One region of the Variovorax terrae genome, then DNA from elsewhere that is predicted to be linked to it. Evidence: predicted binding sites of a transcription regulator. Region 1 holds the regulator's gene; the other holds the start of a gene.

Evidence for each region. The regulator LexA, encoded in region 1, represses DNA repair genes until DNA is damaged. The targets are predictions, from matches to a motif close to ACTGTATNNNNATACAGT.
Region 2: a site for LexA is predicted at 5,799-5,816, ahead of imuA (translesion DNA synthesis-associated protein ImuA). Genes of this name have one in related genera too.

Annotation. Positions count from the first base shown of each region.
Region 1 covers NZ_JALGBI010000001.1:1,951,120-1,965,660, reverse strand. Annotated here, with positions in the region: gene MMF98_RS09285 (MFS transporter) at 1-906, opposite strand, end outside; gene MMF98_RS09280 (D-2-hydroxyacid dehydrogenase family protein) at 957-1,964, opposite strand; gene MMF98_RS09275 (DUF1993 domain-containing protein) at 2,056-2,571, shown strand; gene MMF98_RS09270 (hypothetical protein) at 2,582-2,923, opposite strand; gene MMF98_RS09265 (helix-hairpin-helix domain-containing protein) at 3,098-3,382, opposite strand; gene lexA (transcriptional repressor LexA) at 3,400-4,086, opposite strand; gene MMF98_RS09255 (asparaginase) at 4,165-5,100, shown strand; gene adk (adenylate kinase) at 5,278-5,934, opposite strand; gene kdsB (3-deoxy-manno-octulosonate cytidylyltransferase) at 6,123-6,896, opposite strand; gene MMF98_RS09240 (Trm112 family protein) at 6,893-7,075, opposite strand; gene lpxK (tetraacyldisaccharide 4'-kinase) at 7,056-8,102, opposite strand; gene MMF98_RS09230 (ExbD/TolR family protein) at 8,106-8,534, opposite strand; gene MMF98_RS09225 (MotA/TolQ/ExbB proton channel family protein) at 8,623-9,252, opposite strand; gene xseA (exodeoxyribonuclease VII large subunit) at 9,597-10,916, shown strand; gene MMF98_RS09215 (Fe-Mn family superoxide dismutase) at 10,963-11,544, shown strand; gene MMF98_RS09210 (NADP-dependent isocitrate dehydrogenase) at 11,845-14,082, shown strand; gene MMF98_RS09205 (DUF192 domain-containing protein) at 14,176-14,541, opposite strand, start outside.
Region 2 covers NZ_JALGBI010000001.1:2,075,373-2,089,913, forward strand. Annotated here, with positions in the region: gene MMF98_RS09750 (response regulator) at 1-1,265, opposite strand, end outside; gene MMF98_RS09755 (adenylate/guanylate cyclase domain-containing protein) at 1,262-2,470, opposite strand; gene MMF98_RS09760 (ExeA family protein) at 2,746-4,410, shown strand; gene MMF98_RS09765 (general secretion pathway protein GspB) at 4,424-5,146, shown strand; gene MMF98_RS09770 (hypothetical protein) at 5,185-5,649, opposite strand; gene imuA (translesion DNA synthesis-associated protein ImuA) at 5,842-6,600, shown strand; gene MMF98_RS09780 (DNA polymerase Y subunit UmuC family protein) at 6,569-7,927, shown strand; gene MMF98_RS09785 (error-prone DNA polymerase) at 7,920-11,312, shown strand; gene MMF98_RS09790 (2'-5' RNA ligase family protein) at 11,335-11,886, shown strand; gene MMF98_RS09795 (EVE domain-containing protein) at 11,987-12,463, opposite strand; gene MMF98_RS09800 (DUF2845 domain-containing protein) at 12,577-12,927, opposite strand; gene MMF98_RS09805 (GNAT family N-acetyltransferase) at 13,043-13,552, opposite strand; gene MMF98_RS09810 (hypothetical protein) at 13,966-14,541, shown strand, end outside.

The DNA.
Region 1 (14,541 bases):
CAGCAGGAGGCTGGTGCCGAGCGGCCACAGCAGCAGGCTCAGCGCAATGCCGGCGATGCTGATCATCACGGCGCGCGCGGTGCCGAGCCGGTCGATGTTGCGCGACATCCAGACATTGCCGATGAAGCCGAAAACGCCGAACCAGGCGAACAGCAGGCTCAGCTGGAGCGGCGACAGATCGAGGCGGGCCTTGTAGTAGGGCGCGAAATAGGAGAACAGCACGAACTGCCCGGCCGAGTACAGCACGGTGACCGCCACGCACAGCATCAGCGCGCGCGACCGCAGCGTCTCGCGCCAGGCTGCCGCCGACAGGGCGGGTGGGCGGATGCCGTCGGGCATGGCGCGCCAGACCCAGGCCATGCTGGCAAAACTCATCAGCCCGACCAGCGCGAAGGCGCTGCGCCAGCCCAGGCTGCCGCCGATCCAGGCGGCCAGCGGCAAGCCCAGCACCGAGGCCACTGACCAGCCGAGGAAGACGAAGGTGATGGCCCGCCCGCGCTGCGCCGGCGGCACCAGCAGGCCGACGCAGGCCGCGGCCTGTGGCGTGAAGATGGCCGGCGAGATGACGGCCAGCACGCGCACCGGAAACAGGGTGCCGAAGCTCGGCATGGCCGCGCACAGCAGATGCAGCACGCCGTACCAGAGCAGCGACAGCGTCAGCAGGCGGCGGCGGTCCCAGCCCGCCACCACGGCGGCCAGCAGCGGCGCGCCCAGGCACATGACCAGCGCGCCGGCCGAGATCAGCTGGCCGGCCGTGGCCACGGGGACGTTCAGCGAGCTGCTGAGTTCATTGAGGGTGCCGGGCACGACCATCACGCCCGTGCCGATGACGAAGTTGCCGAGCAGCAGCGCCCAGAGCACGCCGGGCAGCGGCGGTTGTCGGGCAGTCGTGCCTGTGGTGTCCATCGGATCTCCGGTTGCTGGCATGAGAAATACAGCAACCGAACTGGCTGCGCTCAACGACGAACCTGCAAGGCCCCAGGATTGACGATGTTGGTTGGCGTTCCCTTGATGAAGTTGACCACATTATCGAAAGCCGCGCTGAAATACAGCTCGTAGCTGTCCTGCTCCACATAGCCGATGTGCGGCGTGCAGATGCAGTTCTCCAGCCGCAGCAGGGCGTGGCCTTGCAGGATCGGTTCGCTCTCGAACACGTCGATGGCGGCCAGGCCCGGGCGGCCGCGGTTGAGGCCCGCGATCAGGGCGTCGGTCTCGATCAGTTCGGCGCGCGAGGTGTTCACGAACAGCGCCGTGGGCTTCATGCGCGACAGGTCTTCCAGCGTGACGATGCCGCGCGTCTCGTCGTTGAGCCGAAGGTGCACGGACAGCACGTCGCACTCCTCGAAGAAGGCCGCGCGGCTGCTGGCGGCCTGGTAGCCGTCGCCGGCGGCTTTCTCGCGCGAGGCCTCGCGGCCCCAGACCCGCACATGCATGCCGAAGGCGCGGCCGTAGGACGCCACCAGCTGGCCGATCTTGCCGTAGCCCCAGATGCCCAGCGTCTTGCCGCGCAACACGGTGCCGAGGCCGAAGTTCGGCGGCATCGAGGCGGCCTTGAGGCCCGATTGCTGCCAGGCGCCATGCTTGAGGTGCGCGATGTACTGGGGCAGGCGGCGCACGGACGCCATGATCAGGGCCCAGGTCAGCTCAGCCGGCGCCACCGGCGAGCCCACGCCCTCGGCCACCGCGATGCCGCGCTCGCTGCAGGCCGCCACGTCGACATGGGGGCCGACCTTGCCGGTCTGCGCGATCAGCTTGAGCCGGGGCAGTTTTTCGATCAGCGCGCGCGTGATGTGCGTGCGTTCGCGGATCAGGACGATCACGTCGGCGTCCTTCAGCCGCACCGAGAGCTGGCCGATCCCCTTGACCGTGTTGGTGTAGACCTTGGCCGGGAAGGCGTCGAGCCGGGCGGCGCAGTCGAGTTTGCGCACCGCATCCTGGTAGTCGTCGAGGATCACAATGTTCATGCCATCATTGTGCCTTGGCACATGCAGTTTTTTCGGCGCATGGCCCGCCCCCGCGGTTTCAATCCGTACAGAATTCACACCGGAGTTTCAGATGTCCATTTCCATGTCGTCGGCCAGCCTGCCGATTTTCAAATCCATGCTCGGCAACCTTAGCCATTTCCTGGACAAGGCGCAGGCCCATGCCGAGGCGAAGAAGTTCGATGCTGCCGTGCTGCTGCAGTGCCGCCTGGCGCCCGACATGCTGCCGTTCACGCGCCAGGTGCTGATCGCCTGCGACGGCCCCAAGCTCGGCGTGGCGCGGCTGTCGGGCGTGGAGGCGCCGAAGTTCGAGGACAACGAGGCCACCTTGCCCGAACTGAAGGCGCGCATCGAGAAAACCCTGGCCTACCTGGAGAGCGTGCCCGCCGAGCGGCTCGATGGCACGGAGGACAAGGAGATCACCTTCCCGGTCGGCCGTGAGAAGACGCGCACCATGAAGGGCGAGGCCTACCTCAAGCATTGGGTCCTGCCCAATTTCTTCTTCCATGTGACCACGGCCTATGCCATCCTGAGGCACAACGGCGTGGCGCTGGGCAAGACCGACTACCTGCTGGGCAGCCAGGCCTGAGCGTACCGCGTCAGTGCCGCGTGGCTTCGAGCGCGGCAAGCCGGTCCAGCTCGGCGCAGACATCGGCCATGCTGCCCGAGATCACCATGCGGCCCGCATCCGCCGGCGGGCGGCCGGCTTCGAGCACGCGCACCACGCGCAGCGGCCGGTGAATCCGAAGATTGGATGCTTTGGGGGCGGAGGTCCAGGTGCAGCGGTCATTGTCTGCTATGGGTTTGATAGCAGACGGGCTGGCGCGCCGGCCGGGCCGGCGTCCCGCGCGGGCCGGATGCGCCACGCCCGGCATGAGCCAGTGGGCCAGGGCCTGCAGTGGAGAGAAGAGGCCGCTGACGGCAAACAATGCGATTCCCATGTGAAACCTTTCCAGTCGGTGCGGGGCAGGGCCTTGCCAAGGGCGGGCGCTGTCTCGCGGATTGTCAAAAACAGAGGTTGAACACAGGCAGGATTGCTGAACCAGCCGCTGCGCCAGGGTGATGGCCTGTGACTGCCATACGCCCGCCACCTGGCGCTGCGGAAATTTTCTTGTCTAGAGATCCCTGTACAAGCTCTTTCTTTGCGCCGTGTAGTGCCACCAGGGCGCGGGCGCTGCACCGTTCATGAAGTCGACCGCAGCCATGAAGGTGTCGAGCACGCACGGATCTTGGCGCTGGTGCGTGGCGCGGTTGAGCGACCGGTACAGCGCCAGCGCATCCCGGCCTTGCAACTGCTGCGGCTGGTGGATGCCGATCAACCGCAGATCGCTGGCGATCGCGCGGCCGATGTTGGGGATGTCCTCCAGGGCCTGGGCCTGCTGCGCCGTTGCCGCCTTCATGGGAATGCCTCGCTCGCCTACATCAGCATGGTGTTGCGGATCAGGCCGACGGCCAGGCCTTCGATCTCGAAGGGCTCGCCGGGCTCGACGATGATGGTCTGGTAGTCGGGGTTCTCGGCGTGCAGCTCGATCAGGTGCTTGTTGCGCTTGAAGCGCTTGACCGTGACTTCGTCGCCCAGGCGCGCCACCACGATCTGGCCGTTCTTGGCGTCCTTGCCGGCCTGCACGGCGAGCAGGTCGCCATCCATGATGCCGGCGTCGCGCATGGACATGCCGCGCACCTTGAGCAGGTAGTCGGGCCTGCGCTGGAACAGGCTGCTTTCGACGTAGTAGGTCTGGTCCACATGCTCCTGCGCGAGAATGGGCGAGCCGGCGGCCACCCGCCCCACCAGGGGCAGGGCCAGCTGGGCCAGGCTGGGCAGCGGCAGGGAGAACTGCTTGATGCGCGACTCGTTGATGGAGCGCAGCGTGTCGCTCTTGAGGCGGATGCCGCGCGAGGTGCCGCTGACCAGCTCGATCACGCCCTTGCGCGCCAGCGCCTGCAGGTGCTCCTCGGCGGCGTTGGCAGACTTGAAGCCGAGCTCGGCGGCGATCTCGGCCCGCGTGGGCGGCGCGCCGGTGCGGGCGATGGCGCTCTGGATCAGGTCCAGAATCTGCTGCTGGCGGGCGGTGAGTTTGACGGGAAACTGCGGCAGGTCGATCATGGCGGCTCCTTGGGGGCACATCACTGTCTTAATATCCAGTAACTGTATTTTTAACCAGTTTTTGAAAGTTTGCAAGCGATGGCGCAAAAGATTGTGGTTCTGGGCACCGGCGGCACGATCGCCGGCACGGCCGCGACGGCGGGAGACAACATCGGCTACACCGCTGCGCAGGTTGGTGTGGAGCAGCTGGTGGCGGCCCTCCCGGCGCTGCGCGGCGTGCCGCTGCTGACCGAACAGGTGGCGCAGGTCGACAGCAAGGACATGGATTTCGGCATCTGGGCCGCGCTGGCCCGGCGCTGCGCCCATTGGCTGGCCCAGCCCGAGGTGCAGGGCATCGTCATCACGCATGGCACCGACACGCTGGAGGAGACCGCGTACTTCCTGCAATCGGTGCTGGCGGCCGCCAAGCCCGTGGTGCTGGCCTGCGCCATGCGCCCGGCCACGGCCCTCTCGCCGGATGGCCCGCAGAACCTGCTGGACGCCGTAGCCGTGGCGCGCACGGCGGGCGCGCATGGCGTGGTGGCCGTGTGCGCGGGCGTGGTGCACGGCGCGCTGGAGGTTCGCAAGGCCCACACCTACCGGCTCGATGCCTTCAGCTCGGGCGAGGGCGGGCCGCTCGGCTATGTCGAGGAAGGCGCTGTGCGTTTGACGCGAAATTGGCCAGAGGTCCAGGCGGGGTGGTCATTAGATGCTATCGAAAAGATAGCGAACGAGGCGACCTGGCCGCGCGTGGAAATCGTCATGAACTATGCCGGCGCCAGCGGCGCCGTGGTGCGGGCGCTGGTGCAGGACGGCGTGCAGGGCCTGGTGGCGGCGGGCACCGGCAACGGCAGCCTGCACCATGAACTCGAAACCGCTTTGCTCGACGCGCAGGCTGCCGGCGTGAAGGTGGTGCGCGCCACGCGCTGCGCCGACGGGCGCGTGCTGCCCAGGCCCGGTGACGCCATCGCCGATTCGCAGGGGCTGTCGCCCGTGAAGGCGCGCGTGGCGCTGCTGCTGGGGTTGCTGCGCTAAGGGGATTCGTTGCTGCCGGGCCGGCCCCGGAAAGAAAAACGCCCCGGCAGGCGGGGCGTGGATTTCATGGTGGGTCGCACGGCTCGCGGCCTAGTCCAGGGCCACCGCGGAACCGGCTCTGCCGGGCCGCTGGTGGCGCCCCCTTGGGGGGAGGCGCCGTAGGCGCTTCGAGGGGGCTCAGCCCGCCAGTGCCTGCAGTGCGCGCGCGGTGATCTCGTCCACCGTGCCCAGGCCGCTGATGGCGCGGTAGCGCGGCGCGGCGGCCGGTTCGGCTGCGGCCCAGGTGCTGTAGTAGTCCACCAGCGGGCGGGTCTGGGCGCTGTAAACCTCCAGGCGCTTCTTGACGGTGTCTTCCTTGTCGTCGTCGCGCTGGATCAGCGGCTCGCCGGTCACGTCGTCCAGGCCCTCGGCCTTGGGCGGGTTGAACTTGACGTGGTAGGTGCGGCCCGACGCCGGGTGCGAGCGGCGCCCGCTCATGCGCTCGATGATGGCGTCGAACGGCACGTCGATCTCCAGCACGTAGTCGAGCTTCACGCCGGCGGCCTTCATCGCGTCGGCCTGCGGGATGGTGCGCGGAAAGCCGTCGAACAGGAAGCCGTTGGCGCAGTCGGGCTGGGCGATGCGTTCCTTCACGAGGCCGATGATGATGTCGTCGCTGACCAGGGCACCGGAATCCATCACGGCCTTGGCCTGCAGGCCCAGCGGCGTGCCGGCCTTGACGGCGGCGCGCAGCATGTCGCCGGTGGAGATTTGGGGAATGCCGTACTTCTGGCAGATGAACGCGGCTTGCGTTCCCTTGCCGGCACCGGGGGCGCCCAACAAAATCAGTCTCATGAAAATCCTCGGATGGTTTGCAATCGGCCTGCGCTGTGGGCCGCCGGGGCTGGATCCCGTCATCAGGCCGTCACGCGTTATTGCCGCCGAGGATAGCATGCGTGAGCTTCACCTCCGCTGACAGCGCAGGCTGCGGCGGGGCCTCTCAAACCCGGGAAAGCGCTAGGCCCGTCCGGTCCTGCGAGCGCTCACAACAGGCGGCGCACGCGCTCCAGGTCTTCGGGCGTGTCCACCCCCGGGCCGGGCGCGTGGGGCGTGACATGCACCGCGATGCGGTGGCCGTGCCAGAGCGCCCGCAGCTGCTCCAGCGCCTCGGTGATTTCGAGGGGCGCTTGCGCCAGCCGCGGAAACTCGCGCAGAAAGCCCACGCGGTAGCCGTACAGGCCGATGTGGCGCAGCGGCGGCGGGCCCGGGGGCAGGGCGCCGAGGCCCTGCGCGAAGCCGTCGCGCCACCAGGGGATCGGGGCGCGGCTGAAGTACAGCGCCAGGCCGGTGGCGTCGAGCACCACCTTGACGACGTTCGGGTTGGCGAACTCGGCGGCGTCGCCGATGGCATGCGCGGCCGTGCTCATGCTGGCCTCGGGGCGCGCTTGCAGCAGGCGGGCCATCTCGCCGATGAGGCTGGGCTCGATCAGCGGCTCGTCGCCCTGCACGTTGACGACGATGGCGTCGTCGGACAAGCCCAGCCGCTCGCAGGCTTCGGCGAGGCGGTCGCTGCCCGAGGGATGGTCGGTGCGGGTCAGCACGGCGTCGATACCGTGCAGCCGGCAGGCTTCGAGGATGGCGGCGTCGTCGGCCGCCACCACCACGCGCAGCGCGCCGGACTGCTGCGCGCGCTGCGCCACGCGCACCACCATGGGCAGGCCGCCGAGGTCGGCCAGCGGCTTGTTCGGCAGGCGGCTGGAGGCCAGCCGGGCCGGGATCAGGACGGTGAAGGCGGCGGGCGCGCCGGCGCCGCTCACAGTCCGAGTTCCTCGTCGCTCAGGGTGCGGGCTTCGTTTTCGAGCAGGATCGGAATGCCGTCGCGCACCGGGTAGGCCAGGCGGGCGCTGCGCGAGACCAGCTCCTGCGCCTCGCGGCGGTATTCGAGCGGGCCCTTGGTCACGGGGCAGACCAGCAGTTCAAGGAGTTTGCTGTCCATTCAGGGGTTCTCGTGAAGATGCATCGGGCGATGATAGCCGCGCCCGTGGCGCCTCGGGCAGCAGTTGGTCGAGCGCCTGCAGGAACGCAGGCTCGGGCTCGAAGTAAAGGGGCACGGCCAGCGCCCCGGGCTCGGTGCGCCACAGCTTCACGGCATCTTTTTCGGTGCAGATCAGCGGAAGGTCCTCGTCGGGCGGTCGTTTCCAGCTATCAAAATCATAGTGATCGGGCAGCGCGAGGGTGCGCGCGAGCTGCAGGCCCTGCGCGCGCAGCATGTCGAAGAAGGCCTCGGGCCGGGCGACGGCGGCCAGCGCCAGCAGCGGCCGGCCGCGCAGCGCGGCCAGCGCCAGCCGGCTGCCGTCGGCGCGCACGGCCTCGGGCGCCAGCGCGCGGCGCGCCGTGAAGCCGGCAAAGGCCGGCCGGGCGCCCGAGTGCAGCACCAGGGCCGGAGCCGGCGCGGCGCGGCGCGGCCAGGGCTCGCGCAGCGGCCCGGCGGGCAGCAGCAAGCCGTTGCCGGTGCCGCGGTCGTCGAACATGCAGATCTCGATGTCGCGGTGCAGGGCCAGGTGCTGCAGGCCGTCGTCGCAGACGATCACATCGGTGGCCGGATGCGCCGCCAGCAGGGCGCGGGCGGCGTCCAGCCGCCGGCGCGCCACGAACACGGGCACGGCGCCGGCGCGCGCGATCAGCAGCGGCTCGTCGCCGGTTTCGGCCACCGGGCTGCTCGGCTGCACCTCGACGCAGTCCTGGCTGCGGCGGCCATAGCCGCGCGAGACCACGCCGGGCTGCCAGCCGCGCTCGTGCAGGTGCCGCACCAGCGCGATCACCAGGGGTGTCTTGCCGGCGCCGCCGGCCACCACGTTGCCGACCACGATCACCGGCACCGGCACCCGCCCGATCCGAAGCAGGCCGGCGCGGTAGAGGCCGCGCCGCAGCGCCGCCAGCGCACCAAACAAAAGGGACACCGGCCACAGCAGCCAGGCCAGCCCGCCGCGCCGCAGCCACGCCGCCTGCAGCGCGTCGCGCATGGGCTAGCGGCCGCCGGCCTGCGCCGACGACTGGCTGGCGAAGGTGATCTGGGTCAGGCCGGCGCGGCGCGCGGCCTCCATGACGGTGATCACCGCCTGGTGCGCGGCGCTGGCGTCGGCGCTGATGATGACGACGGTGTCCTTGCCGGCCCGGGCCGAGCCCGACAGCGCCTGCGACAGCGTCTCGACGCCGCGCCCGTTCACCGGGGCCTTGTTGATCATGTAGCGGCCGTCGCTGCTGACGGAGACGATCACCTCGCGCGCGTAGTCGCGCTGCGCGTCGGTGTCGGCTACCGGCAGCTTGAGCTGCATCTCGGTGAACTTGCTGTAGGTGGTGGACAGCATCAGGAAGATCAGCACCACCAGCAGCACGTCGATGAACGGGATCAGGTTGATCTCGGGTTCTTCCTTCTGGCGCGGGCGGAAGTTCATCGCGCCAGCCTCCGCCGGGCCGCCCCAAGGAGGCTGCGGCCCCCTCGGGGGGCAGCGATCCACACGAAGTGGGAGAGCGTGGGGGTGTTCATTTCCGCAGGCTGTTGAGGTGGCGCACGAAGCGCTCGGAGGCCAGCTCCAGCGCCAGCAGGTAGGCGTCGACGCGGGCGCGGAAGTAGCGCCAGAAGATCAGCGAGGGAATCGCCACGATCAGGCCGAACGCCGTGTTGTACAGCGCCACCGAGATGCCGTGCGCGAGCTGCGCCGGGTTGCCGCCCGTGGCGCCGCCGGCCGGCGACTGCGAGCCGAAGATCTCGATCATGCCGATCACCGTGCCCAGCAGGCCCAGCAGCGGCGCGGCCGAGGCGATGGTGGCCAGTGCCGTGAGGTAGCGCTCGAGCCGGTGCGCCACCGCGCGGCCCGTGCCTTCCATGGTGGCGCGCAGGTCGGCTTCGCTGCAGCGCGGGTTGGAGTTGAGGGCGCGAAAGCCGCTGGCCAGCACCTCGCCCAGCGCCGAGTTCTGTTCGAGCTGGGTCACCACGTCGGGCGTGGGCACGGCGGTGCGCGAGACCGTGAGCGCTTCATCGAGCAGCTTCGGAGGGGCGATCTTGTTGGTTTTCAGGCTCACGAAACGCTCGATGATGAGGGCCAGAGCCAGGATGGAGCAGGCGACGAGAGGCCAGATCGGCCAGCCTGCGGCTTGTATGATCGAAAGCAAGGGGGACTCTCCGCGCAGATGAATTGCGGTGTGATTATGGCCCAGCCACCGGGCCGTTCCGGATGAATCGGCCGCTGCCGCCCGGCACCTTCGGCGCTCCCCGCGCGACCCACAGTTCTTGTGGATAACTTTGTGGGCAAGTGGGGCTTGACAAGCCCGCGAGCCGCGCCGGCGCGTCGATGTGACAGATCGATGACATTTTGAGCAGAGAAAAACTGAATGAAATCAACAGCTTGCACCATGGAATCGGCTTTGGGCCCGGATCGCCCCGGCGCCATGGGCCCCGGACGGGCCTCTGTGGAGTATTACCCCACCAAAACCGACGGGAAAGCGCGGATTTGCTGATGGTGCAGGTGCCAACCCCAGCAATGACGCCACGAATCTGGCAAGTCGGCGCGCTGTGCCGCGCCGTGGCTGATGCGCTCGATGCGAGGTTCAATCCTGTCGCGGTGCGCGGCGAGATTTCGGGCTTCTCGCGCGCGTCCAGCGGGCATTGCTATTTTTCGCTGAAGGACGAAAACGGCCAGATCCGCTGCGCCATGTTCCGCCGCGCGGCCAGCCTGCTGGACTTCGCGCCGCGCGACGGCGAACTGGTGGAGGTGCGCGGCCGGCTCGGCGTGTACGAGCCGCGCGGCGACCTGCAGCTGATTGTGGAAAGCATGAGCCGGGCCGGGCAGGGGGCGCTGTTCGAGCAGTTCCTGCGCCTGAAGGCACGGCTCGAGGCCGAGGGCCTGTTCGACCCGGCCCGCAAGCGCCCGCTGCCGCTGATGCCGCGCGGCATCGGCCTGGTGACCTCGCCCGGCGCCGCGGCGCTGCACGACGTGGTGACCGCGCTGCGGCGGCGCGTGCCGCACATCCCGGTGGTGCTGGCGCCGGCGGCGGTGCAGGGCGCCGGCGCGCCGGCCGAGCTGGTGCGGGCGCTGTCGAGCTTGTACCCGCTCACGCCCGCCGGGCCCGGCCTGGCGCAGCAGGAGGCCCCGGTCATCGACCTGATCCTGCTGGTGCGCGGAGGCGGCTCGATCGAAGACCTGTGGGCCTTCAACGACGAGCAGCTGGCGCGCACCATCGTGCAAAGCCCGGTGCCCGTGATCAGCGGGGTCGGGCACGAGACCGACTTCACCATCGCCGACTTCTGCGCCGACCTGCGCGCGCCCACGCCCACGGCCGCGGCCGAGCTGGCGGCGCAGCCGCGCGAAGTGTGGCTGGGCGCGCTGGAGCTGCTCGGCGAGCGCCTGGGCGACGGCGCGCAGCGCCACCTCGACGGGCAGAGCCAGCGGCTGGACCTGGCCGCCTCGCGCCTGGGCCGGCCCTCGGGGCTGGTGGCGCGCCAGCAGCTTCGCCTGGGGCAGCAGGCGCAGCGCCTGCGCTACAGCGTGCTATCGAATCTGCAGCAGGAAAAGTCCACGCTGCAAGGACTTCAGGCCGATTTTCCTCAAAAAACGGGGCTGGCGCTGGCCCGCACCGGCGAACGGCTGGAGCGCGCCCGGCTGCGCCTCGGGCTGCTCGATCCGCGGCTCGTGCTGCAACGCGGCTACGCCTGGCTGGCCGATGCCCAGGGCGGCGCCATCACCAGCGTGCGCGGCGTGCGGCCGGGCGATGCCGTGCGGGCAACCCTTGCGGATGGCGAGGTTGATCTCACCGTGACACAGCAGCGCCTGATTTAATTCCTACAATCGCGCTTTCAGACAACAAACCACGAACGAGGAAACCATGGAACACACCCTGCCCGCCTTGCCCTACGCGATCGACGCACTGGCCCCGCACTACTCCAAGGAAACCCTGGAGTACCACCACGGCAAGCACCACAACGCCTACGTGGTGAACCTCAACAACCTGCAAAAGGGCACCGAGTTCGAGACCAAGACCCTGGAAGAGATCATCAAGACCTCCAGCGGCGGCATCTACAACAACTCGGCCCAGATCTGGAACCACACCTTCTTCTGGAACTGCATGGCGCCCGCCGGCGGCGGCGAGCCCTCGGGCGCGCTGGCCGCGGCCATCAATGCCAAGTGGGGCAGCTATGCCGCGTTCAAGGAAGCCTTCGTGAAGTCGGCCGTGGGCAACTTCGGCTCCGGCTGGACCTGGCTCGTGAAGAAGCCCGACGGCTCGGTCGACATCGTCAACACCGGCGCCGCCGGCACGCCGCTGACCACCGCCGACAAGGCGCTGCTGACGGTGGACGTATGGGAGCATGCCTACTACATCGACTACCGCAACCTGCGTCCCAAGTTCGTCGAGACCTTCCTGAGCAACCTCGTGAACTGGAAGTTCGCCGAAGCCAATTTCGCCTGATTTCCCCGGTACTGAACTAGGCCCCGCCCGCCGGCACGGCAGGTGGCGCGCCCCAGGGCCCGAAGAGCGATCTTCGGGCCCTTTTTGTTGGGCCGGCGCGCGGCCAGGACGCCAGTCTTGTAGAAGACCTGAAAAAAAGTGCGTTTCTCGGGGCCAAAATTTCGCATAACGGGATTCCATTGCGAAAATGCGGATATCAGGCCATCGCCTCAAGCACAATCCCATACATCACGCCCATGACTGTGCGTCGGGACGCAGGCCGGCGGCATGACCCTCCGTTTTTGTTACCAGAGAGACAAGATGAGCACCCAACAACCCACCATCATCTACACGCTGACCGATGAGGCGCCGCGCCTGGCCACGGCATCGTTCCTGCCCATCATCCGCGCCTTCGCGGCGCCGGCCGGCATCAACGTGGCCGAGAGCGACATCTCGGTGGCCGCCCGCATCCTGGGCGAGTTTCCCGACTTCCTGAGCGACGACCAGAAGGTGCCCAACAACCTGGCGGAGCTGGGCAAGAAGACACTGCAGCCCGACGCCAACATCATCAAGCTGCCCAACATCAGCGCTTCCGTCGCGCAGCTGATGGCCGCCATCAAGGAACTGCAGGCCAAGGGCTACAAGGTTCCCGACTTCCCCGAGGACCCCAAGACCGACGAGGACAAGGTCATCCGCGCGCGCTACGGCAAATGCATCGGCAGCGCCGTGAACCCCGTGCTGCGCGAGGGCAACTCGGACCGCCGCGCGCCTAAGGCCGTGAAGGAATACGCGCGCAAGAACCCGCACAGCATGGCCGAGTGGAGCCAGGCTTCGCGCTCGCATGTGTCGCACATGCATGCCGGCGACTTCTACCATGGCGAAAAGTCCATGACGCTGGACCGCGCGCGCGACGTGAAGATGGAGCTCATCACGAAGAGCGGCAAGACCATCGTGCTCAAGCCCAAGGTCGCGCTGCTGGACCGCGAGGTGGTTGACAGCATGTTCATGAGCAAGAAGGCCCTGGTGGCCTTCTACGAGAAGGAGATCGAGGACGCGCGCAAGACCGGCGTGATGTTCTCGCTGCACGTCAAGGCCACGATGATGAAGGTGTCCCACCCCATCGTGTTCGGCCACTGCGTGCGCATCTTCTACAAGGAAGCGTTCGAGAAACACGGCAAGCTGTTCGACGAGCTCGGCGTGAACGTGAACAACGGCATGGTGAACCTGTACGACAAGATCGCCACGCTGCCCACCGCGCAGCGCGAAGAGGTCATGCGCGACCTGCACGCCTGCCACGAGTACCGCCCCGAGCTGGCGATGGTCGATTCGGCCAAGGGCATCACCAACTTCCACTCGCCCAACGACATCATCGTGGACGCCTCCATGCCCGCGATGATCCGCAACGGCGGCAAGATGTGGGGCGCCGATGGCCGCCTGAAGGACGTGAAGGCCGTGATGCCCGAGTCGACCTTCGCCCGCATCTACCAGGAGATCATCAACTTCTGCAAATGGCACGGCGCGTTCGACCCCAAGACCATGGGCACGGTGCCCAACGTCGGCCTGATGGCCCAGCAGGCCGAGGAATACGGCTCGCACGACAAGACTTTCGAGATCACCGAGGACGGCGTGGCCAACATCACCGACCTGGCGACGGGCGAGGTGCTGATGAGCCAGGACGTGGAAGCCGGCGACATCTGGCGCATGTGCCAGGTCAAGGACGCCGCGATCCGCGACTGGGTCAAGCTGGCCGTCACGCGCGCGCGCAACTCGGGCATGCCCGTGGTGTTCTGGCTCGATGCCTACCGCCCGCACGAAGCGCAGCTCATCACCAAGGTCAAGATGTACCTGCACGAGCACGACACGACGGGCCTGGACATCCAGATCATGAGCCAGGTGCGCGCCATGCGCTATACGCTCGAGCGCGTGATCCGCGGGCAGGACACCATCAGCGCCACCGGCAACATCCTGCGCGACTACCTCACCGACCTGTTCCCCATCATGGAACTGGGCACCTCGGCCAAGATGCTGTCGATCGTGCCGCTGATGGCCGGCGGTGGCATGTACGAAACGGGCGCCGGCGGCTCGGCCCCCAAGCACGTGCAGCAGCTCGTGGAAGAGAACCACCTGCGCTGGGATTCGCTGGGCGAGTTCCTGGCCCTGGCCGTGTCGCTGGAGGATCTGGGCATCAAGAACCACAACGCCCGCGCCAAGCTGCTGGCCAGGACGCTGGATGCCGCCACGGGCAAGCTGCTCGACAACAACAAGAACCCCTCGCCCAAGACCGGCCAGCTCGACAACCGCGGCAGCCAGTTCTACCTGGCCCTGTACTGGGCCCAGGAACTCGCCGCGCAGACCGAGGACGCCGAGCTGGCGGCCAAGTTCGCGCCGCTGGCCAGGCAGCTTGCCGACAACGAGCAGAAGATCGTGGACGAGCTCAACGCCGTGCAAGGCAAGCCCACCGACATCGGCGGCTACTACATGCCCGAGCCGTCCAAGCTGGATGCCGTGATGCGCCCCAGCGCCGCGTTCAACGCCGTGCTCGCCACGATGACGGCCTGAGCCCGTTGCATACTGGCACTGCCTCGGCCACGGCCGAGGCCTGAAAGGCCGATTCGCCCCCGGGTGGATCGGCCTTTTGCCTTGTGGGCCGGATTACCGGCCCGCGAACGGCGTGCCGCCAAGCTTGAAGCCGGCCTTGATGCCTTTCTTGGCGAACCAGCCCTGGTTCATCTCCAGCACATAGCGCACCGGCTTCGTGGAGCAATGCGAATCGGTGGTCTGCGGCTTCATGTCGGCCAGGTTGACGATGGTGCCGTCGTCGGCCACGAAGGCGGCCGTGAGCGGCAGGATCGTGTTCTTCATCCAGAAGCATTGCGTGGACGGCTGCTCGAACGCGAACAGCATGCCTTCGTGCTGCGGCATCTCCTTGCGGAACATCAGGCCGATGGAGCGCTGGTCGGGCGTGAGCGCCACCTGGGCGTCGATCTGGTGCATGCCGGCCGACAGGGTGACGCGCGG
Region 2 (14,541 bases), 120 kb from region 1:
GACTTCATGCGGGTGGCCTCCTCGGCGATCTCCTTGGCGCGGCGCACGGCTTCTTCCGCCTGCTTGCGCTCGGTGACGTCGCGGCCCATGCCCATGATGCCGAGCAGCTGGCCGTCCTCGTCCCAGAACGGCCCGTTGACGGTTTCGAACAGCTTGCGCCGGCCGTGGTGGTCGGTCAGCCACTCCTCCTGGCGGCGCGTCTGCAGGGAGCTCAGGATGCCCCGGTCGCGCTCGCGCAGCGCCTCGGCCAGCCTGGGCGGCAGCAGCTCGGCGTCGGTGCGGCCGACGATCTCCCCCACCGGCTTGCCCACGGCCGTGGCGAAGGCCTCGTTGCAGCCCAGGTAGCGGCCGTGCGGGTCCTTGTAGAAGATCGGGTCGGAGATCGAGTTGATGAGCGAGCGCATGGTCGCGCGCTGGCGGCCCATGGCCTCGGCGGCCCGCTTCTGCTCGGTGATGTCCTTGAGCGAGGCGATATTCAGCGCGCGCTTGTCGTCGCGGGCCAGGAAGACGGTCACCTCGACATCGACCACGCGTCCGTCCTTGCAGCGGTTGCGGCTTTCGAACGTGACCGGTCGGCCCGTCTCCTGCAGCGCGGTCCTGACGGCACGCGACTGGTCGCGCGAGAAATCCATGTCGAACACCGAGATGTCCATGCCGAGCAGCTCGTCGGCCGTGTAGCCCAGGTGCTGGCAGGCCGCCTTGTTGGCATAGACCACCTTGCCGGCCCGGGCGTCGAGCCACAGCATCGGGCCCGCGTTCTCCACCACGAGGTGGTTGAACACCATCTTTTCCTCGAAGCGCCTTTGCTGCGTGATGTCGCGGAAGTTGATGACCACCCCGACCACCTTGCCGTCCACCCGCTGGGGAATGACGTGGCGCTCGAAGGTGCGGCCGTCGTTGAGCTCGATCACGTCGAAGTCCTCGAGCTCCGGGTGGGCCTGCAGCTCGCGGATCTTCGCGATGAAGCGTTCCGGGTCCCGCGTCAGCGCGGCATGCCGCTGCATCTGCTGCTCCGCCTGGGCCGGCCCCGGCGGCTCGGCGGAGGTGCCCCACATCTCCAGGAACTTGGTGTTGCTGTAGGTCTTGCCGTCGGCAAAGCGCACGGCCATGATGCCGTCGTCGGTCGAGTTCAGCGTGGTGAGCAGCAGCTTCAGCGACAGGCGCGCGCGCGCCAGTTCCTGCTCCAGCTCGCTCACGCGCGTGGCCAGGCCATTGGGGCCGGGCGCGGGGCCGCTGCCCTGGGAGAAGGGAGTGGGCTCGCTCATGACAGCCGGTCCGCCACGTCGCGCAGCTCCCGGGCCGCGGCGGCGCGTTCGGCCATCGGCAGGCGATCGAGGTCGATGGTCAGCTGCATGCCCGGCCGCTTGTGCTGGATCACGCGGTGCTGGCGGCCCTGGCCCGCGATCTCGCCTTGCACCCGGAAGACGGCGATCGGCTCGGCGAAGCCCTTGGCCACCACCGGGGACATGGCCTCGGTGTCGATGGCCTCCTGGACCAGCGCCTGGGTCTCGCCGGAAATCATGATCTGGCCGGGTTCGGCCGCCTGCTCCAGCCGCGCGGCCAGGTTGACCTCCGGGCCGATGATGGTGTAGTCCATGCGCTGTTCGCTGCCAAAGTTGCCCACGTCGCAAAACCCCGTGTTGATGCCGATCCGGATCTCGAACGACTTGTTGATGCCGGCCTCGCGCCAGAGCACGCGCAGCTCCGCCATGCGCAGCTGCATGGCCAGCGCCATGCGCACGCATTGCAGGGCATCCTCCTTCACGCCGAGCGACACGGGGTCGCCGAAGAAGATGACCATGGCATCGCCGATGAACTTGTCGAGCGTGCCGCCATACTCGGCGGCGATGTTCGACATCTCGGAGAAATAGCTGTTGAGCAGCAGGGTCACGTCCTCCGGCTGCCACTTCGCGGTGGAGGCCGTGAAGTCCTTGATGTCCGAGAAGAACACCGTCAACCGCTTGCGCTGGGTGCGGATCTCCGCCTGCCGCGAGCCGTCCAGTAGCGACTGGCAGACCTGCGGCGCCAGGTAGCGCGAGAGCTTCTCGGACAGCGACTGCAGGCGCCGTGCGTTCAGGTTGTGCTCGAGATGGGTCTTGACCCGCGCCAGCAGGATGGGCGGGCTGATCGGCTTGGTGATGTAGTCCGTGGCGCCCAGGTCCAGGCCGAACTGTTCTTCGTCGACGCTGGTCAGCGCCGTGAGGAAGATCACCGGGATCGCCGCCGTCGCGGGGTCCTGCCGCAAGCGGCGCATCACGTCGTAGCCGTCCATGTCGGGCATCATGATGTCCAGCAGGATCAGTTGCGGAGGCGCATCGGACTGCACCATCTCCAGCGCCCGGGCCCCCGAAGGCGCCAGCATGACTTCGTAGTGCTCCTCGAGCAGCGCCGTCATCAGGTAGAGGTTGTCTGGCGTGTCATCGACCACCAGGATTCGGTGCGGCTGTCCCGCACCCTGCGCATCGTTCATACGCGGCGGATTCTGCACTCAACCCAGCCTCCATGGCAAGGCCGAACGGCCCCGCTCCGGCGCACCGTGCCCAGGCCGCGGCCGGCTCGAACACGCGCCGCATTGGCAAAGTCCTCGGCCTTGCGCTGCAAAACGGCTATCCTCCCGCCTTGTAACAAACGATTCACCGGCCTCCCGCCGGGCCGCGAGAGGCGCTGACGCCGGACCCGTTCGGGCCGATGCGGGGCGCCTGTGTCATCAGGGTGGCATCTGCAGTCCCGAGTATCCTCAAGCCCATGTACGCGCAATTCTTTGGTCTGAAGCAGGACCCTTTCTCGATTGCCCCCGACCCGCACTACCTGTTCATGAGCGAACGGCACCGCGAGGCGCTGGCGCACCTGCTGTACGGGCTGGGCGGTGGCGGCGGCTTCGTGCTGCTCAGCGGCGAGATCGGCACCGGCAAGACCACCGTGTGCCGCTGCTTCCTGGAGCAGATTCCGGCCAACTGCAACGTGGCCTACATCTTCAACCCCAAGCTCACCGCGGGCGAACTGCTGCAGTCGGTGTGCGATGAATTCCGCATCCCGGTGCAGCACGCGGGCCCGGGCGCGCCCACGGCCAAGGACTTCACCGATCCGCTGAACGCCTTCCTGCTGCGCACCCATGCCGCCGGCCAGAACAACGTGCTCATCATCGACGAGGCGCAGAACCTCAGCGCCGACGTGCTGGAGCAGCTGCGCCTGCTCACCAACCTCGAAACCAACGAGCGCAAGCTGCTGCAGATCATCCTGATCGGCCAGCCCGAGCTGCGCAAGATGCTGGCCCGCCCCGAGCTGGAGCAGCTCGCGCAGCGCGTGATCGCGCGCTTTCACCTCGACGCGCTCACCGAGGCCGAAACCGCGCAGTACATCCGCCACCGCCTGGCCGTGGCCGGCCTGAGCGGCGCCCTGCCGTTCGACCGCAAGGCGCTGCAGCGCATCCACCAGCTCTCGCGCGGCGTGCCGCGCCGCATCAACCTGCTGTGCGGCCGCGCCCTGCTGGGCGCCTATGCCAACGGCCAGGCCACGGTGGACCGCCGCGTGGTGGACAAGGCCGCTGCCGAAGTCTTCGACCCCGCCGAAACGGCCGCGCCGGCGCGCGGCCGCGCCGCGGCCTGGGGGCTGGGCCTCATCAGCGGCGCGGCCCTGTTCGGCGCGGGCCTGCTGGCCTTCAACAGCAGCCTGTTCCAGCCCGCCACCGCCGTCGCCACGGCGAGCCCGGCGCGAGCGGCTGCGCCTGCGGCGAAGGCCTCGGCCGCCGCAACGCCTGCCTCCAGCCCCGCAGCAGCGGCGGCAACCCCGGCAGCCTCGGCGGCCGCTGGCCCGGCCTTCCTGGTGCGCGACGAGAGCGAGGCCTGGCGCGCGCTCGCTGCCTCCTGGCCCCTGGCGCTCGGCGAGGGCGATCCCTGCCAGGCCGCCCAGCGCCAGCAGGTGCAGTGCTTCCGGAGCAGCCGCACCAGCCTGGCCCTGATCCGCCAACTGGGCCGCCCCGGCCTGCTCACCGTGTACGACGAGAGCCGCCAGCCCGGCTACGCCCTGCTCACCGGGCTGACCGAGCAGGACGCCACGCTAGTGCTCGGCGGCGCCGCGCAGACCGTGCCGCTCACGGCCCTGGCCGAGATATGGCGCGGCGACTACGCCACCTTCTGGCGCTCGCCCCCGGGCTACTCCGGCAAGACCGCCGACAGCCCCAGCGGCCCGGTGGCGCAATGGCTGGCCGCCCAGTTGGCTGCGCAACAGCCGGCCCGCACGCCGGCAGCCCGGGAAACGCCGCTGCGCGCTCGGGTCTATGCCTTCCAGCTGGCCCAGGGGCTGGTGCCCGACGGCCGCGCAGGCCCGATCACCTTCATGCAGCTCAACCGCGCCGCGGGCGTGGAAGAGCCGCGCCTGCAGACCGGCAACCCCTCCACGAATCGACCTTGAGAGAACAGCAGGCATGTCCTACATCCTCGATGCACTGAAGCGAGCCGACGCCGAACGCGAGCGCGGCACGGTGCCCGGCCTGCACGCGCAGCCCGCCGCGCTGCCGGCCCATGACCCGGCGCAAGGCAGGCGCCAGCCCCTGCTGTGGGTCGGCCTGGCCGTAGCGCTGCTGATGCTGGGCCTGCTGGCCTGGCGCCTCGTCCTGGCCCCTGCGCCCACGCCCTCACCCGCCGCCCCCACTGCTCCCCGCGTGGCCGCCGCGCCGGCTGCACCGCTCCAGATTCCTGCGGCGCCGCGGCCGGCCCCCGCACCGATGCCCGAGCCTGTCGTGGCGGCGCCGGCCGCCCCAACCCCTTCCCCCAACGCCGTGCCTGCCCCGGCGCCGGCGGTTCCCGCCGTGGCGTCCCCCTCGGCCAAGCCAGCGGCCTCCCCCGCACCCGCCAGGGAGCCGGCCCAGGCCGCGGACACAGCCGCCGCCAAGGCCAAGCCCGCCGCGGCCCCGGCCCCCCGCATCTATGCGCCCGACGAACTGCCGCCCGACATCCGGGGCCAGTTGCCCGCCCTCGCCATCAGCGGCTCGGTGTATTCGGAGAACCCGCAAAGCCGCATGCTCATCATCAACGGGCAGGTGCTGCATGAGGGAGAGCGGCCTGCGGCCGACCTGGTGCTGGAGCAGATCGGGCCCAAAGCCGCCGTGCTGAGCTTTCGCGGCTACCGCTACTCGCTGGGGTATTAGAGGCTAGAGGCGCGAACCCGGCCGGCGGCCCTTCCCAGTCAGGGCGCCGGTACCGCCGGCGGTTGCGCCAGCCCGCGCAGGCAGTGCAGCTGCCAGGTGAACTCTTCCGCGAAGGCCTCGGGATCGCGCACCGCGTAGCCGCCGTAGGCGTAGACGCTGGCATAGGCCGCGTAGCTGGCCGCCTCCAGCGCCCGGCCCGCAAGCGCCTGCGCAACGGCATGGGTGGCCGAGACCGCCGCGTGCGCCGCGCCGTCCAGCGAGCGCGAGCCCGGGTGGCTGCGCGCCACCTCGGCCACGCGCCGCGCGGCCTCCTCCAGCGCGGGCCGCGCCAGCCGCCCATCCACGAAGGCACGCAGCGCCGCCACGCCGGCCACGGCTTCGGGCGCTTCCAGCAGGTGCTGCACGCGCTCGGCGCAAGCCAGTCCGAAGGCCAGGCGCAAGGGTTCCTGGTCGGCTGCGTCCAGGCCAAGCGCCACGGCCAGGCGGCTGAGTTCGGGGTTCATGGCATCGGCCTTTCCATCCGGGACGGGCACGGGTTGCGCCCAACCCCGATGGTAGGCCGCTTCCGCCGGGCTCAGGCGGGTTGCGCGGTGAAGGCCTTGGACAGTAAAAGCGCCACCACCGCCATGGGCATTCCTGCGTCCACCCAAATACTGTATAAACAAACAGTCTTTCAAATCTTCCCAACGCCACCCATGCCCGCCGCCTCCGCCCCACGCCACGTGGCCGCCCTCCCGGGCGGCCTGTCGGCCCATGTCTGGCGGGGCGAGGCGCTGGCGCGGGCGGGCGATGCCTGCGTGCCCACCGGGCACGAGGCGCTGGACCGGCAGTTGCCCGGCGGCGGCTGGCCGCTCGATGGCATGGTCGAGCTGCTGCAGGAACAGGCCGGGGCCCATGCCTGGCGGCTGCTGTCGCCCGGCTTGAGCCAGGCCCTGGCCAGCCAGGCCGGGCCGCTGGTGCTGGTGGGCGCGCCTCACGACCCGTTCGGCCCCAGCCTGCACGCCCAGGGGCTGCCCGGCGAACGGCTGCTGTGCGTGCGCACCGACAGGCCCGCGGCACGCCTGTGGGCCGCCGAGCAGGCGCTGCGCTGCGCCGAGGTGGCGGCGGTGCTGGCCTGGCTGCCGCAGGCCCGCAGCAGCGAATTGCGCCGCCTGCAGCTGGCGGCGCAGCAGCACCGACGGCTGCTGTTCGTGTTCCGCACGCCCGCCGCCTGCCAGGAATCGTCGCCCGCGCGCCTGCGCCTGCTGCTCGACGGCGCCGAGGCGCTGCACGTGCATATCCTCAAGCGGCGCGGGCCGCCGCTGGAGACGCCGGTGGTGCTGCCGGCCGGCCCCGAACGCTTGGCAGCCCTGCTGGCCGCGCGCAGGAGCCGCAGCCCTGCGCCGCCGCCCGCCCACATCACCCCCTTGAACCGGAGGCCCCATGCCCTGGATCGCGCTGCAGCCCTCGCATGAGGACGAGCGCGCCGCCTGGGGCTGGCGCGCGCTGCAGTTCACGCCGCGCGTGGCGCAGGTGGACGAAGCCCTGCTGCTCGACATCTCGGGCAGCGAGCGGCTGTTCGGCGGCCAGCAACGCCTGCTGCGCCGGTTTTTGCAGTCAAATCTGCCCGATGTCCGCGCCACCTGGTCACAGGGCGCTACATCTTTGATAGCACTGGCCTTGCTGCGCCTGAAGCGCCGGCAGGAGCCCGCGCCGCCAGCACTGCCCGCCGCCCTGCCGCTGGACACGCTGAGCGCCGCGCGCGAGCACCTGGACACGCTGGCGCGCACCGGCTGCCGCACCTGGGGCGAGCTGCGCGCGCTGCCGCGCGGCGGCGTGGCGCGGCGCTTCGGCGCGGCCCTGCTCGACGCGCTGGACGCGGCCTGGGGCGAGCGGCCCGAGCGCTACCCCTGGCTCACCCTGCCCGAGGTGTTCGACCTGAAGCTGGAGCTGCCGGCCCTGGCCACCAGCACGCCTGAGCTGCTGTGGGCCGCCCAGCGCCTGCTGGCGCAGCTGCAGGCGTGGCTGCGCGCGCGCCAGCGCGGCGTGCTGGCGCTGGAACTCGAATGGACGCTCGACCTGCGCCGCCTGAACGGCCAGCCCCTGCCGCCGCACGAGCAACTGCTGGTGCGCACCACCCAGCCGGCGCAGGACATGGCCCACCTGCGCCGCCTGCTGGGCGAGCACCTGGCCCGCGCCCGCCTCTCGGCCCCGGCCAGCCACCTGCGCCTGCGCTCGCTGGAGACCGCGCCCTGGGCCGGCGCCAGCCACGGCTTCCTGCCCGAAGACAACGCCCCGGGCGACAAGCTGCACCAGCTCGTCGAGCGCCTGAGCGCACGGCTGGGCGCCCACAGCGTGGTGGTGCCCCAGGCCCGGGCCGACCACCGGCCCGAGCGCATGCAGCAGTGGCGGCCGGCGCAGGAGATGCTGCCCCGCGTGGCCGTGCCGGACGCGGTGCAGGGCCTGGCGCCCGCTGCCCGCCCGCCGCCGCGCCGCCCGGCCGGGCCGCCCCCGCCGGGCGCGGCCGATGCCCTGTACCCCGCCTGGCTGCTGCCCGAGCCGCTGCCGCTGGAGGTGCACCAGGACCGCCCTCACCACGGCGGTGCCCCGCTGCGCCGGCTGACGCGGCTGTACCGCGTGGAAACCGGCTGGTGGGAGGCCGGCCGCGCGGCGCGGCGCGACTACTTCATCGCGCGCAGCGACACGGCGGGCCTGGTCTGGATCTACCGCGAGCACGCGCCGCCCGGGGGGCTGGAGCGGGCGGCCTCGTTCCGCTGGTACCTGCAAGGCCTGTATGCCTGAAGCGCACGACAAGCCGCAGCCCGACACGCGCGACGACGAGGACGAGCTGCCGCCGGTGCTCTCCAGCGGCCCGGACCGCCTGCCGCGCTATGCCGAGCTGCATGCCTTGAGCAACTTCAGCTTCCAGCGCGGCGCCTCACACCCGTGGGAACTGGTGCAGCGCGCCTACAACCTCGGCTACGAGGCGCTGGCCCTCACCGACGAATGCTCGGTGGCCGGCGTGGTGCGGGCCTGGTCGGGCCTGAACCGGCACCTGGAGCGCATCCGGCAGCTCGAAGCGCAAGACCCCGCGCAGCGGCGGCTGCGCCCCTTCACGCTGCTCTACGGCAGCGAGTTCGCGCTCGAAGGCGGCCGCCTCATCGCCCTGGCGCGCGACCTGGGCGGCTGGGGCGGCCTGTGCGAGTTCATCACCGCAGCGCGCACCGGCGATGCGGCCAAGGGCGAGTACCGCGTGGGCTGGGAGCACAGCGATTTCAGCCTGCTGGCGGGCTGCGAGATCCTGTTCGCGCCCGGGCGCCCGCCTGGCGGCGCTATCGATTTGGAAGCATTCTGCGACCGCCTGACGCGGACATCGGGCCTTTTTCCCTCTCAAAACCTGTGGCTGGCCGCGGAACTGCTGCACGGCCTGGACGACGACCTCTGGCTGGCCACGCTGCAAGAGGCCGGCGCGCGCTGCGGCGTGCCCCTGGTGGCCGCCGGCGACGTGCACATGCACAAGCGCTCGCGCAAGCGGCTGCAGGACGTGATCACCGCCGTGCGCGTGGGCCGCCCCGTGGCCGACTGCGGCTTCGCGCTGCAGCCCAACGCCGAGCGCCATTTGCGCACGCGCCTGCGGCTGGCCGAGACCTACCCGCCCGAGCTGCTGGAGGCCACGCTGGAAGTGGCGCGCCACTGCGGCGGCTTCGACCTGAAATCGATCCGCTACGACTACCCGCTGGAGACCGTGCCCGCCGGCCTCACGCCCGCGCAGGCGCTGCGCCAGTTGGCGTTCAAGGGCGCGGCCGAGCGCTACCCGCGAGGCGTGCCGGCCCAGGTGAATGCCTGGCTGGAGAAAGAGCTGGCCCTCATCGCCACCTGCCAATACGAGATGTTCTTTCTCACCGTGCACGACATCGTGCGCTTCGCCCGCAGCAAGCACATCCTCTGCCAGGGCCGCGGCTCGGCCGCCAACTCGGTGGTCTGCTACTGCCTGGGCGTCACGGCGGCCGACCCGATGCATTCGAACCCGCTGCTGGAGCGCTTCATCAGCGAAGACCGGCGCAACGAGCCGCCCGACATCGACGTGGACTTCGAGCACGAGCGGCGCGAAGAGGTGATCCAGTACATCTACGCCAAGTACGGCCGCGAGCGCGCCGCCATCGCGGCCGTGGTGATCGGCTACCGCACGCGCAGCGCCATCCGCGATGTGGGCAAGGCCCTGGGCCTGGACGAGCCGCTGATCGACGCCTGCACCAAGGACCACCAGTGGTTCGACGACGCCCTGGCCTCGCAGCGCCTGGCCACACTCGCGCAGCAGGCCGGCACGCCGCTCGACGCGCGCCAGGCGCAGCTCTGGGTCGAGCTGACCCACCAGCTCATCGGCTTTCCGCGCCACCTGAGCCAGCATGTGGGCGGCTTCGTGCTCACGCAGACCCGGCTCACGCGCCTGGTGCCGGTGGAGAACGCCTCCATGGTTGATCGCTCCGTCATCCAGTGGGACAAGGACGATCTCGAAGACATGGGCCTCATGAAGGTGGACGTGCTGGCGCTGGGCATGCTCAGCGCCATCCGCCGCTGCCTCGATTTCGTGAGCCAGCGCCGGGGCCAATCGTTCACGCGCTACGACATCGGCGCGGAAGATGAAGAGACTTACGACATGATCTGCCGCGCCGACACCGTGGGCGTGTTCCAGATCGAAAGCCGCGCGCAGATGTCCATGCTGCCGCGCCTGAAGCCCCGGATCTTCTACGACCTCGTGGTGGAAGTGGCCATCGTGCGGCCCGGCCCGATCTCGGGCGGCATGGTCCATCCCTATCTGCAAGCGCGCAGGCGCAAGGAGCAGAACCTGGCCATCGAGTACGAGCGCTCTTCGCTCGAAAGCGCCGCCGAGCCGCCGCGCCTGCAGAAGGCGCTGGAGCGCACGCTGGGCATCCCCATCTTCCAGGAGCAGGTGATGGAGATCGCCATGATCGCGGCCGGCTTCAGCGCCACCGAGGCCGACGCCCTGCGCCGCGGCATGGCGGCCTGGAAGCGCACCGGCGACGTCAAGCGCTTCGGGCCCCGGCTCATCGACGGCATGCTGGCGCGCGGCTACACGCTCGAATTCGCCCAGCGCATCTTCCAGCAGATCCAGGGCTTCGGCGAATACGGCTTTCCCGAGAGCCACGCCTACAGCTTTGCCCTGCTGGCCTACGAGAGCAGCTGGCTCAAGCGCCACGAGCCCGAATGCTTTCTCGCCGCCCTGCTCAACTCGCAGCCCATGGGTTTCTACACCCCGTCGCAACTGATCCAGGACGCCCAACGCCACGGCGTTCAGGTGCTGCCCGCCGACGTCTCGCACAGCGACTGGGACTGCACGCTGGAGACCGCGCCCACGGCCGCCACCGCCACCGCACGCGGCGTGGCCGTGCGCCTGGGCCTGCGCCTGGTGGGCCGCCTCGGCAAGGAAGCCGCCCAGCGCGTGCCCGCCGCGCGCGCCCAGGCCCCGTTCACCAGCACCGAAGACCTGGGCCAGCGCGCCCAGCTCGACGCACGTGACCTCGACGCGCTGGCCGCGGCCGACGCGCTGCAATCGCTCTCGGGCCACCGCCGCCAGCAGGTCTGGGACGCCGCGGCCCAGCACCGCGCGCCGGCCCTGCTGCGCGGCGCGCCGGTGAACGAAGAGGCGCTGTGGCTGGCGCCCGCGCCCGAGGCCGAGGAAATCACCTTCGACTACGCCGCCACCGGCCTCACGCTGCGCCGCCACCCGCTGGCCCTGCTGCGCCCGAAGCTCGCGCGCCGGGGCCTGCTCAATGCCGACGAACTCAAGGCCCTGCCGCACGGACGCTGGGCCAGCGCCTGCGGCCTCGTCACCGTGCGCCAGCAGCCGCAGACGGCGAAGGGCACCATCTTCGTCACGCTGGAGGACGAGACCGGCCCCGTCAACGTGATCGTCTGGCGGCATGTGCGCGAGCAGCAGCGCGAGGCCCTGCTCAAGTCGCGCCTGCTGGCCGTGCGCGGCATCTGGCAGCGGGATGACCCGCAGCGCGATGGCTCGCAGTGGGATGAACAGCCGCTGGACGGACAGCCACGCAGCGCAGACCGCGGCGGCCAAGTCTGCCACCTGATCGCCCACCGCCTGCTCGATTTGACGCCGCTGCTCGGCCGCCTGGGAGGCCAGAGCGGCAAGAGCCGGGATTTCCATTGAGTGCCCCAGCCAAGGAGCCGCCATGCCCCCGCCCTACCCGCCCGCGCTGCGCATCCTGATCTGCCTCAAGCCCGACCCCGGCGTGCAGGCCGCGATCGACCGCTTCCGCGTGGACACCGGCTGGCCGAGCTGGCGCCGCTGGACCACCGCGCCCCGCCTGCATCTCACGCTGCAATGCTGGGACGGCTTTCCCGGCAGCGAGGTGGAGCCGCTGCGCGCCGCCCTGCGCGGCGTCCCCATGGCGCCGCTCGACCTCGTGCTGGACAAGCCGCAGCTCTGGCATCGCCAGACCGCGGTGCTGCTCGCGCGGCCGAACGCCGGGCTGCAGGCGCTGCACGAGCGCATGCGCGCCGCTCTGGGCCAGGCCGGCCTTCTCATGGCGCCGCATCTGCAGCCCCACGTCACGCTGTCCTACCGCGCCCCCGAGCCGCCGCCGGCCGATGCCGGCCCCGGCATCCCCTGGTGCGCCCGCGAGTTCCTGCTGATCTGGTCGCAGCTGCCGCCCGCCTACCCGCGCGCGCACCACGAGGTGCTGCAGCGCTACGGCGCGGCCGAAGCGAGCCCGGCGGCGTGATTGGGCAGGAATTCAAAGAAGAATCGCCCCGATGTCCGCGTCCCGCTGTCATTGGCAGCTATCGAATTCATAGCAAACCGATTCGCCCGGCGTCAGCCCTTCAGGCCAGCAGCCCGTCGGCAATCAGCCGCCAGTGCGCCGCATCCACCGGTGTGATCGACAGCCGGTTGCCCTTGCGCAGCACCATCATGTCGGCCAGCGCCGGCACGCCGCGCAGCTCGGGCAGGCCCAGCACGCGCGTCTTGCGCAGCGCCTGCACGTCCACCAGCAGCCAGCGCGGCGCATCGAGCTTGGAGGCCGCGTCGTAGTACGGAGACTTCGCGTCGAACTGCGTCGGGTCCGCCCGCACGCCCGAGGCCACGCGCGCAATGCCCACGATGCCCGGCTCGGCGCAACTGGAGTGGTAGAACAGCACGCCATCGCCCACCCGCATGCCATCGCGCATGAAGTTGCGCGCCTGGTAGTTGCGCACGCCCACCCAGGGCACCGTGGCCTTCGGCGCCGCCAGGGCGTCGTCAATCGAGCATTCTTCGGGCTCGGATTTCATGAGCCAGTAGCGGGGGGTGGTGGAGGCCATGGCGGGGCGAGGGGTGGTCGTGAACGAATGAACCCAGCAGGGACGGGACAATGGGCCGGACTATAGCCCCACCCGGGCGCCCCTCCAAGTTGAGCGGCCCTGATCGGCCAGGCTCACTGAACGCGGTCGCCGTATCGGATGGCGGTGAGAGCGCTGGATTCAAACCTCAGCGTTGTCATGAACTGGCCCGTTCCCGGGTTGTAGGTCCATTCATCGACCGATTCGCAGGCCGTGTTGACGACGATCGTGGGGCCACTTGACGACGGCGATGACGAAGGCGTGAAGGTTTGAGGATCCGTTTTTTTGCAGAACGAATCCTTGAAAACCGGCTCGCCGCATTTGGACAGGGCTGCCGCCTTGGAATCCCCCAGCTTGATCAGATCGTTCTTGCAGCGAAAGGAACGGGTGTCGGCAATGGCCACGGAGGAGGCCGCGCAGGCCACGACGACGATGAAGCGGGACATGGAGGAACGCATGATGGTGAACCTTCAACGGATGTGCTGGTTCTGCAGAGAATAAACCCACCAAGGGGCGATCGCCCAGGGCGGCGCCGATGGCCACGCCCTGCCCTTCGCCGCCTCACCCCTTGGCGTTGAACGCCTCGTGGTAGCTCACGCGGCCCGCCGCCACGTGCGGCCCAAAGGCCAGCACCTGGAAATACTCGGGCGGAACGCCCTCCAGCACGCAGTCGGGCCGGTGTTTGAACCCGAAGCGGCCGTAATAGCCCGGCTCCCCCAGCACCACGCACCCGGCAACGCCCAAAGCACGCAGCGCTGCGAGTCCCTCATGGATGAGCGCCCGGCCGATGCCCTGGTGCTGATGTTCGGGGAGAACCGACACCGGCCCCAGGCCATACCAGTCCGGCGAGCCATCGGAAATCTGCACGGGCGAAAACGCCGCGTGCCCCACCACCTGGCCGCCCTTCTCCGCCACCAGAGAGACAGAAAGCGCCCCAGCGCGGCGCAGAGCCAGCACGATGAAGTGCTCCGTCTGGCTGCTGTGAGGCGCGGATTGGAACGCCAGCTCGGTCACGCGGGTGATGGCCTCGGTATCCGCAGGCTGCTCGGAGCGAATGCTTGTCTTATTCAAACTGCGGCTCTCCTGCTGTTCGATACAACAACCAGTTGGAACAATAGCGGTAGCAGCCGTGCAACTGCACGCACTCGTTCATCACACCTTGCATTGCAAATCTGAGCAGCCGTATTTGATCATGCTCGCAGTCGCGATGTCGAGGTTCTCTACCTCTGACTAACCTGCGCCCTTCCAGCCGTCCCAGCGTCAGCAGGCGACGCCGTCCGTCCGCTGGACTCGCTCGTCTCAGGTCTCCGCATGGTGCCGCAGCCGCCATGCCGAGGAACGCCTTCATTCACCCTCTTCGCTGACAGTCCGGCATGACGCCAAGCCCGTTTGCCCAAAAAACCTTCTGTTACGCTTGGAATGCCGGTGGCGCGGAGGGCGTTCACCGGCGATTTTCTATGTCAATCCGACCCACAGGAACAACCATGATGACGTTCACCAAGGCCCCAGGGCGCAGCTTTTTTGCCCGCAGGATCACATTGGCTGCCGCTGCGGCAGCACTCAGCCTGATGACCGGCTGCGCCTCGCACTATCTCGACGCCTCCACCAAAGGCGTTGAACCCGCTGAGTTCACCAAGCCTGCGCAGCCGGCGCCGGTCCAACTCGTATTCGACTTTGAAAGCAAGGGCGTGGTGAATGCCAGGGCCACGGATTTCCTGAAGGAAGCCGTGAAAAGCGAGGTGCAGAAGAGCGGCCTGTTTGCCTCGGTGGACGACAAGCCGGCCACCGGCGGTGCGTTGCTGGAAGTCAAGATCAACAACATCCCCCTGACCGACGACGCGTTCAGCAAAGGCTTGGCCGCCGGCTTCACTTTCGGCCTGGCCGGGGCGCAAGTCTCCGACGGCTACGTCTGTACCGTACGCTACTTGAATGGCGACAAAACCATCATCAAGACAGCCCGCCACGCAATCCACACGACGGTCGGCAACGCTGCATCCCCCGGGAACGCCGTGAAAATCAATAGTCTGAAGGAAGGCGTGCTGACCATGACCCGACAGATC